Regions from separate parts of the Cronobacter sp. 153480017-3 genome, predicted to be linked through region 3. Evidence: predicted binding sites of a transcription regulator. Region 3 holds the regulator's gene; each other region holds the start of a gene.
What was found. The regulator Fur, encoded in region 3, represses iron uptake genes when iron is present. The targets are predictions, from matches to a motif close to ATAATAATGAGAACNACTATCAA.
Positions count from the first base shown of each region.

Region 1: sodA (superoxide dismutase [Mn]) is a predicted target of Fur. The motif match lies at 2,955-2,977, and genes of this name have one in related genera.
Region 2: fepD (Fe(3+)-siderophore ABC transporter permease) is a predicted target of Fur. The motif match lies at 3,435-3,457, and genes of this name have one in related genera.

Region 1 covers NZ_JBSEYN010000010.1:54,787-60,917, reverse strand. The annotation lists gene lldR (transcriptional regulator LldR) at 1-145, shown strand, start outside; gene lldD (FMN-dependent L-lactate dehydrogenase LldD) at 142-1,347, shown strand; gene yiiM (6-hydroxyaminopurine reductase) at 1,510-2,187, opposite strand; gene sodA (superoxide dismutase [Mn]) at 2,258-2,878, opposite strand; gene rhaT (L-rhamnose/proton symporter RhaT) at 3,251-4,288, shown strand; gene rhaR (HTH-type transcriptional activator RhaR) at 4,285-5,136, opposite strand; gene rhaS (HTH-type transcriptional activator RhaS) at 5,208-6,044, opposite strand.
Region 2 covers NZ_JBSEYN010000006.1:191,539-197,669, forward strand. The annotation lists gene entC (isochorismate synthase EntC) at 1-955, opposite strand, end outside; gene fepB (Fe2+-enterobactin ABC transporter substrate-binding protein) at 1,143-2,102, shown strand; gene entS (enterobactin transporter EntS) at 2,128-3,372, opposite strand; gene fepD (Fe(3+)-siderophore ABC transporter permease) at 3,480-4,487, shown strand; gene fepG (iron-enterobactin ABC transporter permease) at 4,484-5,476, shown strand; gene fepC (iron-enterobactin ABC transporter ATP-binding protein) at 5,473-6,131, shown strand, end outside.
Region 3 covers NZ_JBSEYN010000002.1:149,153-155,283, forward strand. The annotation lists gene ACUW6V_RS05185 (beta-N-acetylhexosaminidase) at 2-2,653, shown strand; gene ACUW6V_RS05190 (helix-turn-helix domain-containing protein) at 2,706-3,317, opposite strand; gene fur (ferric iron uptake transcriptional regulator) at 3,640-4,092, opposite strand; gene fldA (flavodoxin FldA) at 4,383-4,913, opposite strand; gene ybfE (LexA regulated protein) at 5,075-5,356, opposite strand; gene ybfF (esterase) at 5,485-6,131, opposite strand, start outside.

The DNA of each region.
Region 1 (6,131 bases), on a different contig from region 3:
CGAGCGGGCGCGCAACGCGACGCTGCGCCACCTCGGCTTTGTCCATTCCACGATTAAACAGCTTGATGAAGATGTCGCCCGCCAGGCGCGTGTCACCCGCCTGCCCGACGACGTAATGCAACCTTCCAGGGAGAATAAAGAATGATTATTTCCGCAGCCAGCGACTATCGCGCAGCGGCGCAGCGTATCCTGCCGCCGTTTCTGTTTCACTATATCGACGGCGGGGCCTACGCGGAATATACCCTTAAGCGCAACGTGGACGATCTCTCGCAGGTGGCGCTGCGCCAGCGCGTGCTGAAAAATATGTCGGATTTGAGCCTTGAGACGACGCTGTTTAACGAAACGCTCTCGATGCCCGTCGCGCTGGGGCCGGTCGGGCTGTGCGGCATGTACGCGCGTCGCGGCGAAGTTCAGGCGGCGCGCGCGGCCTCGGCGAAAGGCATTCCGTTTACGCTCTCGACGGTGTCCGTCTGCCCGATCGAAGAAGTCGCGCCAGTGATGAACCGCCCGATGTGGTTTCAGCTCTACGTGCTGCGCGACCGCGGGTTTATGCGTAACGCGCTGGAGCGCGCCAAAGCGGCGGGCTGCTCGACGCTGGTGTTTACCGTTGATATGCCCACACCCGGCGCGCGTTACCGCGACGCCCATTCCGGTATGAGCGGCACCAATGCCGCCATGCGCCGCTACTGGCAGGCGGTGACGCACCCGCAGTGGGCGTGGGACGTGGGCCTGAATGGCCGTCCGCACGATCTCGGCAATATTTCCGCGTATCTTGGCAAGCCGACCGGGCTTGAAGATTACATCGGCTGGCTGGCGAACAATTTCGACCCGTCTATCTCGTGGAAAGACCTGGAGTGGATCCGCGAATTCTGGGACGGCCCGATGGTTATCAAAGGGATCCTCGACCCGGACGATGCCCGCGACGCGGTGCGCTTCGGCGCCGACGGGATTGTGGTCTCCAACCACGGCGGCCGCCAGCTTGACGGCGTGCTCTCGTCGGCCCGCGCACTGCCCGCCATTGCCGATGCGGTGAAGGGTGACATCACCATCCTCGCCGACAGCGGCATCCGCAACGGGCTGGATGTGGTGCGTATGATTGCGCTCGGTGCCGACAGCGTGCTGCTGGGCCGCGCGTACCTTTACGCGCTCGCGACCCACGGCGAGAAAGGCGTGGCGAACCTGCTGAATTTGATTGAGAAAGAAATGCGGGTGGCGATGACGCTGACCGGCGCGAAGTCGATTAAGGAGATCACCCGTGAATCGCTGGTGCCGTCGCCGGAATTTACGTCCGTTTTAGCGGATCTGCCCGCCGCCAGCGCGAAACCTAAGCAGGATGACGCGGCGTAAATGTTGATGATGCGAGGATAGCGGGGTAAGTCGTGACGGGTAAGTGGCGGCGGCGGGTGCGCTGCGCTTACCCGCCCTACCACGCTCCCCCCATAGAGAAGTGTTTCCTGTAGGGGGGGTAAGCGAAGCGCACCCACCAACGATTTTCGGATAACCCGCCTACTACCCTCTACCCCACAACCTGCGCGAAAAACTCTCGATCTTCCCGCTAAGACGCCGGTTTTGCAGCGTTTTCGCCCAACTGGCGGAAAGCCCGCCTGCGCTCAGAAGCCGGTGATACTGCTCGTCATCAAACGGCGTATGCCACGCAATCGCAGCGGCCTCGCGCACGGAAATGGCGCTCACCCGCGACACCAACTCCAGCGGCGCGTCGCTAAACACCTTCCCTTCGCCGATCACCCGGTAGAGCCAGCCGCAGCGCGCGGTATCCTGCATCCGCCCGGAAAGCTCGCTAATCCCCGAGTGAAAATTAACCTTAAAGCACGGCGAACGCGGCTGGGTGATCTGTATCAGCGCCTCGCCCCAGCGAAAGATATCGCCGATAAACGCATTCTCTTCCGTCAGCCCCAGCGTTGAGAGATTCTCGCCAAACGCGGGCGGCGCGAACCACTCCGCCTGTTCCGGGTATTCACGCGCCCAGACGGCGTAATGCTCGCGCGGGTAGTGGCACAGCGCGCGGTCCGCCCCGCCGTGAATTTTCTTCTCCGCCTGCTGATCGCCAACCAGCCCGCGGCTGGTAAGTGACAACTCGCCCTCCACCTGCACTTTGCCGATGGCGCTGGGCCTGCTGCCTTCATAGTCGCGGATTTTGCCGAGATACACCTGCACCGGGAAATACATACGCGCCTCCTTTTGCGGATATAAAAAAAGCGAGCCATCAGGCTCGCTTTTTACAGGTCAGGTTGCAACCTTATTTCTGAGAAGCGAAACGCGCTGCAGCTTCGTCCCAGTTCACCACGTTCCAGAACTCTTTGATGTAGTCCGGACGACGGTTCTGGAATTTCAGGTAGTACGCGTGCTCCCACACGTCCAGGCCCAGGATCGGGTAGCCGGAAGCGCCGGAGATAGCTTCGCCCATCAGCGGGGAATCCTGGTTTGCGGTGGAAACGACAGCCAGTTTGTCGCCTTTCAGCACCAGCCACGCCCAGCCAGAGCCGAAACGGGTCGCTGCTGCTTTCTCGAACTCTTCTTTGAATTTCTCAACGGAGCCGAAATCGCGCTCGATAGCCGCTTTCAGGTCGCCCTGCAGGGTAGTGCCTTTTTTCAGGCCTTTCCAGAACAGGCTGTGGTTCGCGTGGCCGCCCGCGTTGTTACGCAGAACGGTTTTCTTGTCCGCCGGAACCTGATCCAGTTTGGTGATCAGCTCTTCAACCGGCAGATTCGCCAGCTCCGGCAGGCTTTCCAGCGCCGCGTTAGCGTTATTGACGTAGGTCTGGTGGTGTTTGGTGTGATGGATTTCCATCGTCTGCTTGTCGAAATGCGGTTCCAGGGCGTCGTATGCGTACGGCAGGGATGGCAGTGTGTAACTCATATTCATCATCTCCATTATTGTCGGGCGGCATAGGTGTTAACGCCGCGTAAGCAGTGGGTTCATTATAGTTAATTAAATGATATTGAAAATGTTTATCAATGCCGCAGTTTTTATATGGTTATAACTTAACGCAATATTAGCCAAAAATGGGCACCCTGCGCCGTTTTTCGCACATATTTCCAACGCTTAGGCATCGTCTGAATTCACCATAAAGTGTGATCCCCGTTCGGCTTACTCGCTGTTTTTTGCCACCCGTTAACGCTTCGCGGCAGCGCCCCGAAGGTGAAAGCGTGAGCGCCTCAATAGACTCGATTCGGTTAGGGGGCGGCTTTCGCTCCTGTCTGGTGCTATGACGGAAACGAGGACGACAGCATGAGTAACGCAATAACCATGGGCATACTGTGGCACTTGATTGGCGCGGCGAGCGCCGCCTGCTTTTATGCGCCGTTTAAAAAAGTTCGGCACTGGTCCTGGGAGACCATGTGGTCGGTGGGCGGCGTGGTGTCCTGGCTGATTTTACCCTGGGTGGTCAGCGCGCTGCTGCTGCCCGATTTCTGGGCCTACTACCGCTCGTTCAGCGCCGCCACGCTGCTGCCGGTGTTTCTGTTCGGCGCGATGTGGGGCATCGGCAACATTAACTACGGCCTGACCATGCGCTATCTCGGTATGTCGATGGGCATCGGCATCGCGATTGGTATCACGCTGATTGTCGGCACACTGATGACGCCGCTGCTGAACGGTAAATTCGGTGTGCTCGTCGGCACCGCCGGCGGGCGGATGACGCTGCTTGGCGTGTTCGTCGCGCTCGTTGGCGTCGCCATTGTCACCCGCGCAGGCCAGTTGAAAGAGCGCCAGATGGGCATCAAAGCCGAAGAGTTTAACCTGAAGAAAGGCCTGGTGCTGGCGGTGCTGTGCGGCGTGTTCTCCGCCGGCATGTCGTTTGCGATGGACGCCGCGAAGCCGATGCATGAAGCCGCTGCCGCGCTGGGCGTCGATCCGCTCTACGTCGCGCTGCCAAGCTATGTCGTTATCATGGGCGGCGGCGCGCTGATTAACCTCGGCTTCTGCTTTATCCGCCTCGCGAAGGTGAAAAATCTGTCGATTAAAGCCGATTTCTCGCTGGCGAAACCGCTGCTTATCAGCAACGTGCTGCTCTCGGCGCTCGGCGGGCTGATGTGGTATTTGCAGTTCTTTTTCTACGCCTGGGGCCATGCGCGCATCCCGGCGCAGTATGACTACATCAGCTGGATGCTGCACATGAGTTTTTACGTGCTGTGCGGCGGCATCGTCGGGCTGCTGCTGCGCGAGTGGAAAGCCGCCGGGCGTCGCCCGGTCAGCGTGCTGAGCCTGGGCTGCGTGGTAATTATTGTGGCGGCGAATATCGTCGGGCTGGGCATGGCGACCAACTAACCGGCCAGAGCACCCCACTGCTGACGCCACACCCGTGGCGTCACGCCCGTTTCACGGGTAAACACCACCGAGAAATAGTTACTGTCTTCAAAGCCGCAGCGCGCGGCGATCTCGCTTATCAGCAACGAGGAGTGGCGCAGCAGATACTGCGCCTGGCAAATGCGTAACTGGCGCAGGTACTGGCTGATGGTCATGCCCGTCTGCTGGCGGAACAGCTGGCGCAGCGGGCGTTCGGCAATCTGATAATGGCTGCAAAAGTGCTGTAAATCGAACGGTACGTCGAGGCTGTTGCCGAGCGCGGCCATCAGCAGGTCGAGCGTTTCGCCCTCGCCCGGCCCCGTACCGCCCGATGGCTGGTAACGATGACGGCGCAGCGTAATCGCCAGCTGTAAAAAGAGGCTTTCGGCCAGGCAGTGCGAAAGCGCGTCTTGCTTCGGGCTTTCATGCTCAAGCTGATCAATCACCTGGCGCGCCTGCACCATGCCCTGGCTGCTGAGCCGCCAGCGCGGGTCGCCGTTCACGCCGCGCGGGTTTTCCAGCAGATCGCGCCAGTTGACGTTCAGTTGCAGCCTTTCCGGGCAGTAGATGATGTTATGCAGCACCAGATCGTTAACCGACTGGTAGCTGTGGCGGTCTTCGGCGCGGATATAAAAGAGATCGCCGCAGGTAATGCGGTAAGGCCTGTCGTTCAGCACATGCAGCCCGTTGCCGCGCCACACCAGCACCAGTTCACAGAAATCGTGGGTATGCTCGGCAAAAACGTTTTGCGGGTAGCGATCCGCCACGACGACCGGCTGGGTGGGTGTCGCGAAGAAATCCGCTTTCCTGAGCACTAACTGAGAGGCCACAGCGTATCTCCGGGGCAAATGGCTGCAAAGTATGCGTTTTTTCGCCGCGGAAAACGGTGATTTCCTTCGCGTTACTGGATTTGCCCGTCGCGCCCCTGACGAATCTCACGCGGCGACCACGAAAACTCGCGCCGGAAGAGCGTGGAGAAGTGGTTGCTGTCGCCAAAGCCGCACTGATAGGCGATATCCGTGACGCTCTCTTCGCTGTGGCGCAACAGATAGCGCGCTTTCATCAGGCGCAGACGGTTAAGGTAGCGCTGCGGCGTCAGCCCGGTGCGCTGCTTAAGCTGGCGGTGCAGCGTGCGAAGCGACAGCCGGTGATGGTCGGCGAGCTGCTCCCAGCAAATCTCTTCCGCGTAATGTTCCTCAAGCCAGGCGATAAGCTGGTTCAGCCGTTCATCAGGGCGGCCGTCGCCCTGCGCATGCGCGCCGCTACGCAGCAAAATCAGCAGCTGCATAAAGAGCATCTCCATGCTGGCGATGGCGTGGACGTCGCTGCTTTCTCGCAGCGCTTCCAATTGCCCGACCAGCGGGCGGGCCTGATGCAGCGTCTGCTGGCTGACGCGCCAGTGCGACGGATAGTGGCCGTCCTGCTCCTGCGGCAGGAGCTTTTCAAGCCCCGACAGGAAACTGAACGCCTGCGGCGAGCGATACAGCACGTTGGTCAGGCAGAGATTTTCGGTGTGCTCATAGAGGTGGCGATCGTGGTCGCGCACAAAGCAGACGGAGCCGCCGCTAAGCGTATACGGCTGACCATTAAACACATGCGTGCCGGTGCCGTGCTCAACAACGACAATTTCATAAAAATCATGATGATGTTCAGGAAATGCCGCCTGCGGCAGACGCGGTTCAATGGTCACCGACGCCGCGCCGGATGGGAAAAAATCAACGCTCTGTAGTACCGTCATCATTGCCCCCGCATTCTGTGAAACCTGCCTGATAGTAGATAACGGTTCTCACTGACACCTTAAATTTTCGACGCCAAAACGCGCAAA
Region 2 (6,131 bases), on a different contig from region 3:
ACGGCTCCAGCTCAGCGATATACGCTTTCGCCGCCTCGTGCGGGTAACCGCTCAGCGCGGGCGTCGGGTGCAGCAGGCAGGCGAGCGACAGCGCGTTGTCATCCGCAAAGCGCGTTTCGCCTTCGACGGGCGTCGCGAGATGCCAGAGCGTCGGCGTGGTAATCAGCTCAGGCGCGCCCGGCATCGCAAGGCGCTGGCTGCGCGGCGCGAGTACGTCGCGCATTGCCTGCGTCACAAGTTCATGTTCATGGCGATCTTTGGCCGAACAGAGCAGCGCCTGGCCTGCGCTTTTATCCTGCGCCGCGTCGGCATGGCGGCGCGCGGAGCCCGCCAGCGGCAGCGAGCTGAACGTATTGCCATCTTTGCGCAGCAGCAGTTCCGGGCTTGCGCCGAGCAGCGCGCCGCCGTCCGGCAGCGGCACGTGAAAGTTAAAACTCGCGGGGTTTTGCGCCACCAGACGCGCCAGCAGCGCGAGGCTGTCCGGAGCCTGTTCGGTGGTGATGTCGATAAGGCGGGAGAGCACGATTTTGCTGACCGCAGGCGTCGCGGTCAGCGCGGCGGCGCGCGCCACCATCGCCATAAACGTCTCTTCATCCGGGAGCGCCTCACGGCTCATCACACGCGGCACGGCGCTGTTGTCGATAAGCGAATAACCGCTGCGCGCGGTGTCACTGTAACTTTCAGGAATAAACAGCGCAGAGGGTTTGCGGGTATCGAACGGAATAGCGCCAACGATCATGGGGCGCGCAATGCCCTGCCTGCGGGCGCTGTCGAACGCGTTACGCAGCGCGGTCTGAAAGACGCCATAACGCTCTGCGCCGTCGACTGCGGGCGTCTCCAGCCGCGTAAAACAGCCGCGGGTGGTGAAGCTGCGATAAGGCGACATGAAGAAAAAACTGTCAGATGAAAGGGTTGCGGCAGCGTCGCAGCGTTCCCCGGCCAGTGACGTGTCCATGCGCTCCTCCTGTACCAAAAAAGTGAACTGATAATTGTTATCATTTGTATTTGGAGGCGTAACCTAAGGCGAAATGACGGGGATGTCAACCACAGGGGCGAAACAGAGGCGACAGCGGCGCTTGCATCCTGTCGGCAAATGATGAAAATGAGAAGCATTATTAAATCATCGTACAGGAATTGTTGCCGTGACGTTCACTTCCGCCCTGCGCGCCGCATTCGTCGCCAGCCTGCTGGTTTTAGGAATATCCTCAGTCTCACAGGCGGCGTCGTGGCCGCGTCAGGTGACCGACAGCCGCGGCGTACATACGCTTGAAAAAGCGCCGCAGCGCATTGTTTCCACCAGCGTCACGCTGACCGGTTCGCTGCTGGCGATTGATGCGCCGGTGGTGGCGAGCGGCGCGACGTCGCCCGGCAACCGCGTCGCCGACGACCAGGGTTTTTTGCGCCAGTGGGGTGATATCGCCAAAGCGCGTCATGTTGAGCGGCTGTACATCGGCGAGCCAAACGCTGAAGCTGTCGCCGCGCAGATGCCGGATCTGATTCTGGTGAGCGCGACCGGCGGCGATTCGGCGCAGGCGTTGTATGAACAGTTTTCCGCTATCGCGCCGACATTAATCATCAATTACGACGACAAAAGCTGGCAGGCGCTGTTAACGCAGCTTGGCGAGATAACAGGCCATGAGAAGCAGGCCGCCGCGCGCATTGCGCAGTTCGATCAGCAGCTCGCGCAGGCGAAAGCGCAGATGGCGCTGCCGCCGCAACCCGTGAGCGCGCTGGTTTATAATCCCGCCGCGCACGGCGCGAATCTCTGGACCGCTGAATCGGCGCAGGGGAAACTGCTCGGCCAGCTCGGCTTTACGCTCGCGCCGCCGCCCGCCGCACACGGCCTCACCAGCATGGGCAAACGCCACGATATTATTCAGCTCGGCGGAGAAAATCTGGCGGCGGGGCTGAACGGCGAGACGCTGTTTTTGTTCGCCGCCGATGATAAAGACGCGGCGGCGCTGATGCGCGATCCGCTGCTGGCCCACCTGTCGGCGGTGAAAAATAAACGCGTTTACGCGCTTGGCACCGAAACCTTCCGGCTCGATTACTACAGCGCCAGCCTGTTGCTGAAACGGCTTGAAGCGTTGTTCAAACAATAAAAAACGGGGCCGGATGGCCCCTTTTTTAATGCGGCGCGGGTTCCGGCGGCGGCTGGCGTAGACAGCGCAGTTCCGCCAGCAGCAGCGCCAGCGCAAGGGTAATAATCGCAAGCCCTGTCCCGCCCACGCTCGCCGCACTTACCGGCGAGAGCCACGCGCCCATCCCACCGAGCGCCGCCGCACCGATGGCGTCGCCCGTCACGTTTTGCGCCGTCCACAACCCGTTGATGCGCCCGAGCATGTGATCCGGCGTGCGGGTCTGGATGAGCTGATACTGAATCAGCGAACTCACGCCGCTCAGGTAGCCGAACAGCGTCAGGCAGATAAACGCCAGCGGCCAGAACGGCATCAGGCTGAACACACTCACCGCCGCCAGCGCCAGCACGGATGAAAGCAGCAGCGTGCGGCCCGGGCGTGGCGCGTGTGCCAGCCCGCCGCTGGTGAGCGCGCCGAGCGCCGCGCCAAGCGGCACGGCGGCGTACAATACGCCGATTTCGCCGCTCGCCATCTGCCAGTGGTTCGCAAGCGCCGGATAGAGCACGCGCACCGCGCTCGCCATCGTCAGCAGCGCGCCGATCAGCGCCACGCCGCCCACCACCGGGCTTGCCGCGAGAAAGCGCAGCCCGTCGGCCAGCGCGCGCAGCGGATGCTGGCGCTGCATCTGCGGCGCAGGCAACGCCGGAAGGGTCAGCAGCGGCAGGAGCGTGAGAAAGGTGCCGAGCGCCGCCAGCGCGTAGTTCCATGCCACGCCGCCCCAGGCGAGCAGCACGCCGCCGAGCAGCGGCGAAATCACCGAACCCAGGCGCACCGTCAGCATGGTAATCGCCCCCGCCTGCATCAGGTTTTCACGCCCGACAATAGCGGGCGTCGCCGCCAGCAGCGCCGTCACGCCGATCGCCCCGAAAAACCCGTCCCACAGCCCGAGCGCGTAAATCGCAATAACCGACGGCGCGGGCAGCATGGCGTTGATCCAAAGCCCGATAAACCCGAGGCCGCAGGTGGAGCGCGCCAGCAGAATGAGCGTTTTGCGCTCGTAGCGGTCGGCCAGTACGCCGCCCGTCATCAGCCCGATAAACATCGCCGCCCCCGTCAGCGTGACCGCAAGCCCCACCTGAAAAGGCGAGCCGGTGAGCGTCTGGATCTGTACCGGCACCGCCACGCCAAGCAGACCAAGACCGAGAATGGAGATAAAGCGCGCCAGAAAGACGGCGCGGTAAGCGGGATGAGTTTTCAGTAACGAGAGGTTCAGTAACAGCGAATGTCGGTTCATTACAGGGCCTTAACGCGAATTTTCCTTGCCGGATAACGGGACGGCCATGCTAACATAGCCAGATAAGAGTGATAATAACTATCATTATCGATTCCAGGATGTGCGTTATGTCGGCCTCGCGCCTTTCCTCCAGGATGGTTGTCCTGTTGTGTCTCTTGTTATTGCTGCTGTTGATGGCCGCCCTCAGCCTGCGGGTGGGCGCCAAATCCCTGCCCTTTTCTCTTGTGATGGACGCGCTCACCGGCACCTGCCGCGAGGCGGACTGCACCATCGTGCTTGATGCACGCCTGCCGCGCACCCTTGCGGGGATTGTCGCCGGGCTGTCGCTCGGGCTTGCCGGCGCGCTGATGCAAACGCTGACCCGCAACCCGCTCGCCGACCCCGGCCTGTTAGGCGTGAACGCCGGTGCCAGTTTCGCCATTGTACTAGGCGCGGCGCTGTGGGGCGTGAGCGATCCCCTGCCTGTTCTCGCGCTGGCGCTGTGCGGCGCGCTGGTCGCCACGCTCATCGTGGCGTTTACCGGCAGCGCGGGGGGCGGACAGCTTAGCCCGGTGCGCCTGACGCTCGCGGGCGTGGCGCTGGCCGCGGTGCTGGAAGGGCTTTCCGGCGGTATCGCGCTCTTAAACCCGACGGTGTATGACCAGTTGCGCTTCTGGCAGGCAGGCTCGCTTGATATCCGTACCCTGACGACGCTTAAAGCCATTACGCCGCTCGTGCTCACGGGCGCGGTTATCGCGCTGCTGCTGGGGCGCGCGCTGAACAGTCTCAGTATGGGAGCCGACACGGCGACGGCGCTCGGCAGCCGCGTGGCGCGCACGCAGGTGCTAGGGCTTGTCGCCATTACGCTTCTGTGCGCCAGCGCCACCGCCGTGGTCGGCCCCATCGCCTTTATCGGCCTGATGATGCCGCACCTGGCGCGCTGGCTGGTGGGCGCGGATCACCGCTGGTCGCTCCCGGTAACGCTGCTCGCCACGCCGTCGCTGCTGCTGCTCGCGGATATCATTGGCCGGCTGGTAGTGCCGGGCGAGCTGCGGGTATCGGTGGTCAGCGCGTTTATCGGCGCGCCCGCGCTGATTTATCTGGTGCGCCAGCGGCGCGGCGGAGGCGCGTTATGAGATCCGTTTCCCCCCGTTTAGGGCTCTTTTGCCTGCTGATGTTGAGCCTGTGCGCCGGGCTTGGCCTCTGGGCGCTGACGCAGGGCGCGGTAACGCTTGAAGCCCGTAAGGTGCTGGACGCGCTGACCGGCCACGCGCCGCGCAATGTTTCGCTTATCGTAACCGAATGGCGGCTGCCGCGCGTGGCGATGGCGCTGCTGCTGGGTGCCGCGCTCGGCGTGAGCGGCGCGATTTTCCAGTCGCTGATGCGCAACCCTTTAGGCAGCCCCGATGTGATGGGCTTCAACACCGGCGCGTGGAGCGGCGTGCTGGTGGCGATGGTGCTCACAGGCCAGCATCAGTCCGCTATCGCGTTCGCCGCCATCGCGGGCGGCACGCTGACGGCGTTTGTCGTCTGGCTGCTCGCCTGGCGCAACGGCATTGACACTTTCCGGCTGATTATTATCGGCATTGGGGTGCGGGCGATGCTGGTGGCGTTCAATACCTGGCTGCTGCTGCAGGCGTCGCTTGAGACGGCGCTGTCCGCGGGCCTGTGGAACGCCGGTTCGCTGAACGGCATTACCTGGGGGAAAACGCTGCCCGCCGCCCCGTTGCTTGTGCTGGCGCTACTGGCGAGCGCGCTGCTGGTGCGCCGGATGCGGCTGCTGGAGATGGGCGACGACAGCGCCTGCGCGCTGGGGGTGGCGGTGGAACGCTCCCGCCTGTTGCTGATGCTGACCGGCGTGGTGCTGACTGCAGGTGCGACGGCGATGGCCGGGCCGATTTCCTTTGTGGCGCTGGTGGCCCCGCATATCGCGCGTCGGTTAAGCGGCACCGCGCGCTTTGGGCTGACGCAGGCGGCGCTGTGCGGCGCGCTGCTGCTGCTGGCTGCTGACCTGTGCGCTCAGTATCTGTTCACGCCTTATCAGCTGCCGGTGGGCACCGTCACCGTCTGCCTCGGCGGCATTTATCTCATCGCCTTGTTGATACAGGAGTCACGCAGGAGATGACTATGACTTCACGCTTAACCGGCGAAGCGCTGACGCTGGGTTACGGCGATTTTCGCGTCGCCGACGGGTTGAACGTGGCGATCCCCGATGGCAAATTTACCGCGATTATCGGCCCGAACGGCTGTGGCAAATCGACGCTGCTGCGCACGCTGAGCCGTCTGATGAAGCCGCTCGGCGGGCAGGTGCGCCTCGATGGCGAGGCTATTCAGCACTTCGCCACCAAAGAGGTGGCGCGGCGCATTGGCCTGCTCGCGCAGAACGCCAGCGCGCCGGGGGATATCACCGTTGCGGAGCTGGTGGCGCGTGGGCGTTATCCGCATCAGCCTTTGTTTACCCGCTGGCGCGACGAGGACGAGCGCGCGGTGCAAAAGGCGATGGCGGCGACCGGCGTGACCGCGCTTGCCGACCAGAGTGTCGATACGCTCTCCGGCGGCCAGCGCCAGCGCGCCTGGATTGCGATGGTGCTGGCGCAGGAGACCTCGATTTTGCTGCTCGACGAGCCGACCACCTGGCTTGATATCAGCCATCAGATCGATCTGCTGGAACTGCTCTGTACGCTTAACCGCGATCAGGGGTATACGCTTGCCGCGGTGCTGCACGATTTGAACCAGGCGTGCCGCTACGCGAATCATCTGATTGCGTTGCGGGACGGGAA
Region 3 (6,131 bases):
GATGAAAAAGTTACAGGTCAGTATGTTAGCGGGAGCGGTGATGGGGCTTTTCACCGGTGCCGGCGCACAGGCGTCAACGACAGATAGCATCAGCCAGTTTGGGATTAATTACACCATTACTGACAACCAGGCCGCGCAGCACGGTACAGACTGCGCCGCGCTTGGCGCTGACTGGGCGTCATGTAATAAAGCCGTCATCACGCTGACCAACCCGGGCGACGCGGTGACCGACAAAAACTGGACTATCTGGTTTCACAGCATTCGCCAGATCCTGAAAATCGATAACGATCAGTTTAAAGTGACCCACGTGATGGGCGATCTCCACAAGCTTGAGCCGACGGACAAATTCACCGGCTTCCCGGCGAAATCGTCGGTGGAGATCCCGATTATCAATGAATACTGGCAACTCTTTATCACCGATGTACTACCGCGCTGGTATGTCACGGCGGATGACGGCGCGCCGAAGGTAATCACCAGTACCGATACCGAAACGCTGACGGATTTTGTCAGCCCGCTGAACGATCAGTGGAAGCGCACGCCGGATGATAAAAATATCCTGATGACCGCCGAAGCGCGGTTTGATAAAAACAGCGATGTCAAAACGCTGAACGCAGAGCGCCTGCGCGGGCAGATCGTGCCCACGCCGCGGCACGTCAAAGTACACGGGCAAAATGTTTCTCTCGAAAAAGGCGTTCAGCTCGATATTGCCGCGCTGGAGAAACCCGCACAGGAGGCGATTTTCGCCCGTTTCGCGCTGCTCGGTATAAAAACTGATGCAGGCTACCCGGTACGCACAGCCATTGCCAGCCACGCCTTTAGTGGTAAAGAGGCGGTATCCGGCGCATATCAACTGCATATTGGCCAAAAAGAGACGACGATTACCGGTTATGACCGCGCGGGCGTCTTTTACGGGCTGCAATCGCTGCTGTCGCTGATCCCGGCTGAGGGCGCGAAGCAAATCGCCACGCTCGATGCGCAGGACGCGCCGCGTTTTGATTATCGCGGCATTCAACTTGATGTGGGACGCAACTTCCACACTAAAGCCGTTGTGCTGCGCCTGCTTGACCAGATGGCGGCCTATAAGCTCAATAAATTCCACTTTCATTTGAGCGATGACGAAGGCTGGCGTATTGAAATACCGGGCTTGCCGGAACTGACCGATGTAGGGGCGAAGCGCTGTCACGATCTCAGCGAAAAAACCTGCCTGCTGCCGCAGCTCGGCTCCGGGCCAGATACGAACAACAACGGCAGCGGCTACTTCACCCGCGCGGATTATATCGAGATTGTGAAATATGCCGCCGCCCGCCAGATAGAAGTGATCCCGGAAGTCGACATGCCCGCACATGCCCGCGCGGCGGTGATTGCGATGGAAGCGCGCTACGACAGGCTGCAGAAAGCGGGTAAAACCGAAGAGGCGAACCAGTATCGCCTGCTCGACCCGAAAGATACGTCCATTACCACTGGCGTGCAGTACTACAACCGCACCGGCTATCTCAATCCGTGCCTCGACTCCTCGCGCCGCTTTGTCGATAAAGTGATTGGCGAGATCCAGCAGATGCACAAAGAGGCCGGACAGCCGCTCACCACCTGGCATTTTGGCGGCGATGAGGCAAAAAATATCTACCTCGGCGCGGGTTATACCGATAAAGCGAAACCGGAAGCCGGGAAGGGGATTATCGATCAGAGCCGTCAGGATAAGCCCTGGGCGCGCTCGCCGGTGTGTCAGAAAATGGTGCAGGACGGTGTCGTCGCTGATGTCGAGCACCTCTCCAGCTATTTTGGCGTGGAAGTGAGCAAACTGGTCAAAGCGCATGGCATCGACACCATGCAGGCGTGGCAGGACGGGCTTAAGGACGCGAAAGACGCGAGCGCTTTCGCCACCTCGCACGTCAACGTCAACTTCTGGGATACGCTCTACTGGGGAGGCTTTGATACAGCGAACGACTGGGCGAATAAAGGTTTCCGCGTGGTGGTTTCTAACCCCGATTACGTCTACCTCGATTTCCCGAACGAAGTGAATCCGGCGGAGAGCGGCTACTACTGGGGCACTCGCTTTAGCGACGAACGTAAGATTTTCAGCTTCGCGCCGGATAACCTCCCGCAAAACGCCGAGACATCGGTCGATCGCGATGGCAACGCGTTCAGCGCTAAGTCGGACAAACCCTGGCCAGGCGCGTATGGTCTCTCGGCGCAGCTCTGGAGCGAAGTGGTGCGTACCGATAAGCAAATGGAGTACATGATGTACCCGCGTCTGTTGGCTGTAGCTGAACGCGCCTGGCATCGCGCGGCCTGGGAGCAGGATTATCAGGCTGGTCGCGAATATAAAGGCGGCGAAACCCATCAGGTGGATGTAAAAGCGCTGCATGATGACTGGACGCGCTTTGCGAACCTGGCGGGCAGCCGTGAGCTGCCGAAGCTTGAAAAAGCGGGCGTGCAATTCCGCCTGCCGGTGCCGGGCGCGCGCATTCACGACGGCGTGTTGCAGATGAACGTCAGTCTGCCAGGTGTCGGCATGGAATACTCGACTGATGGCGGCGCGCACTGGCAGCGCTACGATGATGCGAAGCCGCCACGCGTGACGGGTGCCGTACAGGTACGAAGCGTGAGCAGCGACGGTAAACGTTACAGCCGCGTGGATAACGTACAGCCCTAACGCAATAAAAAGCCAGCCTCCGGGCTGGCTTTCTTATGAGCGGGCGCTCTCTCTACAGCGATTCAGGCAGATGGTGAACCGCAACCAGTTTGCCTTTGCTTATCTCAATATTTTTCGCACCGCGCAACTGAGAAAGGGTTTTCATCACCATGCTGCGGGAAAGATTGGTTTTTTTAACGATATAGTCGGCCACGTTAATCCGGTTACGCATGAACTCATCCATTGTCGCGAGACAATCGATATTCGCTTTAATCATGCTGTAGCTGTTTCGTCCCATCATAATTTCTTCGCGATAGCAAAGCATATTAATAAACCATGAGGACAAAATAAGCAGATGTAACTGGCAGTGATTTTTCTCAATTTCCTGAATGAAATAATCAAAAGGAATTAACTGGTAATGGCATTCGGAATCAGCCTGTAATTTGGCGAATTGAGTTTTGCCTAAATTCCTCGCCAGTCCCAGCACAGAGGGTGCGCTGCTTTTTTCCAGCAACAGCCTGTCACTCTGGCGCATCAGAGAGAACTGACCGCCACGAATGATGCAGATCTCCCCGTCCCGAAGCGGGATCAGCGTATTTTTCTCTGCACGAGACCAGTTGCCGTAGCTATTAAAAATATCCGCAATACGGTAAATCTCAGCAAGCGGTTTAGGGGGTAAGACCATGTTGGTTACCTTAATAAAATAAAATTAAATCGTTGCTGTATCTTAATGGATGCTTTTTTATGGCTGCAATAAGGGGCAGAGAACAGAAAAGGAAAAACAGGGATAATCTCATCTCTAACCGATTGAGTGATAAAGATATTTATCTTTTCTGAATTTCGATTTAAAAAAATATATGTGGTTTAATTAAGCATTGTGCGCTGTATTAAAACACTCTAGTTTTCAAATTTTATCTAAAAAAATACATCTATATTTTTGTTAAAGGGGTTTCAGGCAATAAAAAGGCCGACAAATGTCGGCCTGGGATAATGCAGTATAGCGAGCGTTATTTCCCGCCAGCCTCGTGGGCGTGTTCATTTTCGCGGCAGTCGCCATCGGCGCAGTGACCGTACAGATAGAGGCTGTGGTTGGTCAGGCGGATGCCGTGGCGCGTGGCGATTTCACGCTGACGCGCTTCAATAGAATCATCACTGAATTCGATCACTTTGCCGCAATCGAGGCAAATCAGGTGATCGTGATGATGCTGTTGCGTCAGCTCGAAAACGGATTTACCGCCTTCAAAGTTGTGACGAGTGACGATGCCGGCATCGTCGAACTGGTTAAGTACGCGATAGACCGTGGCAAGGCCAATCTCTTCACCCATGTCAATCAGACGCTTATAGAGGTCTTCCGCACTGACATGATGATTGACCGGTTCCTGCAGCACTTCGAGGATTTTTAATCGAGGAAGCGTGACTTTCAGGCCGGCCTTCTTTAATGCGGTATTGTTGTCAGTCATGCGGAATCTGTCCTGTTGCTTAACGACTCGCTCCGGAAGGGAGCGATACATCGGATACGCCGAAGATGAATGCGTCTCATTATAGAACTGACATGCCTAAATGAAAACCGCAAGCGTCCGGCAAAAAAGGGCTTAAAAATCGTGGGCCAGCCAGCGTTTTTCACGTGGAGAGCCTGATAATTAAGAAAGCCATTGTACAGCGTAGTGAGGGAAAGTTAAAAATTTGTAGCAATTATTTTCATTGCTTTTATCTATCAAACGGCGCGGAACGGTGCCCGCGCCGCTTATCATCAGGCGTTGATGATTTCCTGCAGATGCAGCTCTTCGGACACCTGTTTGACCCATTTTTCAACGCGTTCCGCGGTCAGTTCCGGCTGGCGGTCTTCGTCAATCGCGAGACCAACGAAGTGGTCGTCATCAGCGAGGCCTTTAGAAGCTTCAAAGTGGTAACCTTCGGTCGGCCAGTGGCCAACAATGGTCGCACCGCGCGGCTCGATGATGTCGCGAATGGTGCCCAGCGCGTCGCAGAAATATTCTGCGTAATCTTCCTGGTCGCCGCAGCCGAAAAGCGCCACCAGCTTGCCGTTAAAGTCAATTTCTTCGAGCGTCGGGAAGAAATCGTCCCAGTCGCACTGCGCTTCGCCGTAGTACCAGGTCGGGATGCCAAGCAGAAGAATATCGAATGCTTCCAGATCCTCTTTGCTGCTTTTAGCAATGTCATGCACTTCAGCAACGTCAGTCCCGAGCTGTTTCTGGATAATTTTTGCGATATTTTCGGTATTGCCGGTGTCGCTGCCGAAAAAGATGCCTACGATTGCCATAAGAAGAATAACCTCTTGAATCTAAATGTGATGGTGCTGGCATAACGCCCACAGATAGGGCAATCATAGCAGAACAGAAGAAGGTGCGGAAACGCTATCAGGCGCCGGGTGCACTCTCTGCTACATTGCCCGGTCCTTTTGGGTAAAATTCAGACCAGACCTTACTCCTGCAAGGCTTTCAGCTGCGCAAGCAGCATCGCTTCTATCAGCTCGCTGCGGCTAATATTGCGCGCCTGCGCGAGATGGTTCAGCGCGTCTACCGCGTCGGCGTTCAGCTTCAGCTCCACGCGCTTAAGCCCGCGAACTTTGTCACGCTTAAGCTGGTTGCGCTTATTGATGCGCAGCTGTTCGTCGCGCGACAGCGGATTGGTTTTCGGTCTGCCCGGACGGCGTTCATCCGCGAAGAGATCGAGCGTTGTGCGGTCCGTTTGTTCTTTTGCCATGGTATGAGTATAGACAGGGGAAACAGGCTGCCGTGGCGGAGCCCGGCGGTATTTCAGCGCGCCATCATACATCAGGGAGCGAAGCGCGCCAACGCATCCAGCGCGCGACGGCGCCGGTCGGTCTGTTTTTAATCAGTTTCCAGAAAACGACGAATCGCGCGCAGCACCGCCTGCGGTTTTTCGGCATGCACCCAGTGGCCTGCACCCGCAATCACATGCGCGCGGGCTTTGGGGAACTGTGAGAGCAGCGCTTCGCGGTGCGCTTCTTCCACATAAGGCGACGCGCCGCCGCGAATGAACAGCGCCGGGCCGTGCCAGGCAGGCACCGTTTCCCAGCCGACGATATGCGAATACTGATTCCACAGCACCGGCACATTAAAGCGCCACTCGCCATCGATAAACGATTTCAGCAGAAACTGCACCACGCCTTCCTCGCGGATATGCTGGCGCATAATCTCCGCCGCCTGCTGGCGTGAGGTAACGCCCGCGTCGCTCACCGCGTTCACCGCATTGAATATTTCATCGTGACGGCGCACCTGATAATCCACCGGCGCGATATCAATCGCCACCAGCTTTTCAATGCGCGCCGGCGCGAGGGCGGTCACCGCCATTGCCGCTTTGCCGCCCATTGAATGACCGATAAGAATCACCTTATTCAGCCCCAGCGCATCCAGCGTTTCGAGAATATCCTGCGCCATCGCCGGATAATCCATCGTCTCGCTGCGCCCGGAAAGCCCGTGGTTTCGCAAATCAACCTGCACAACGTCATGATCGG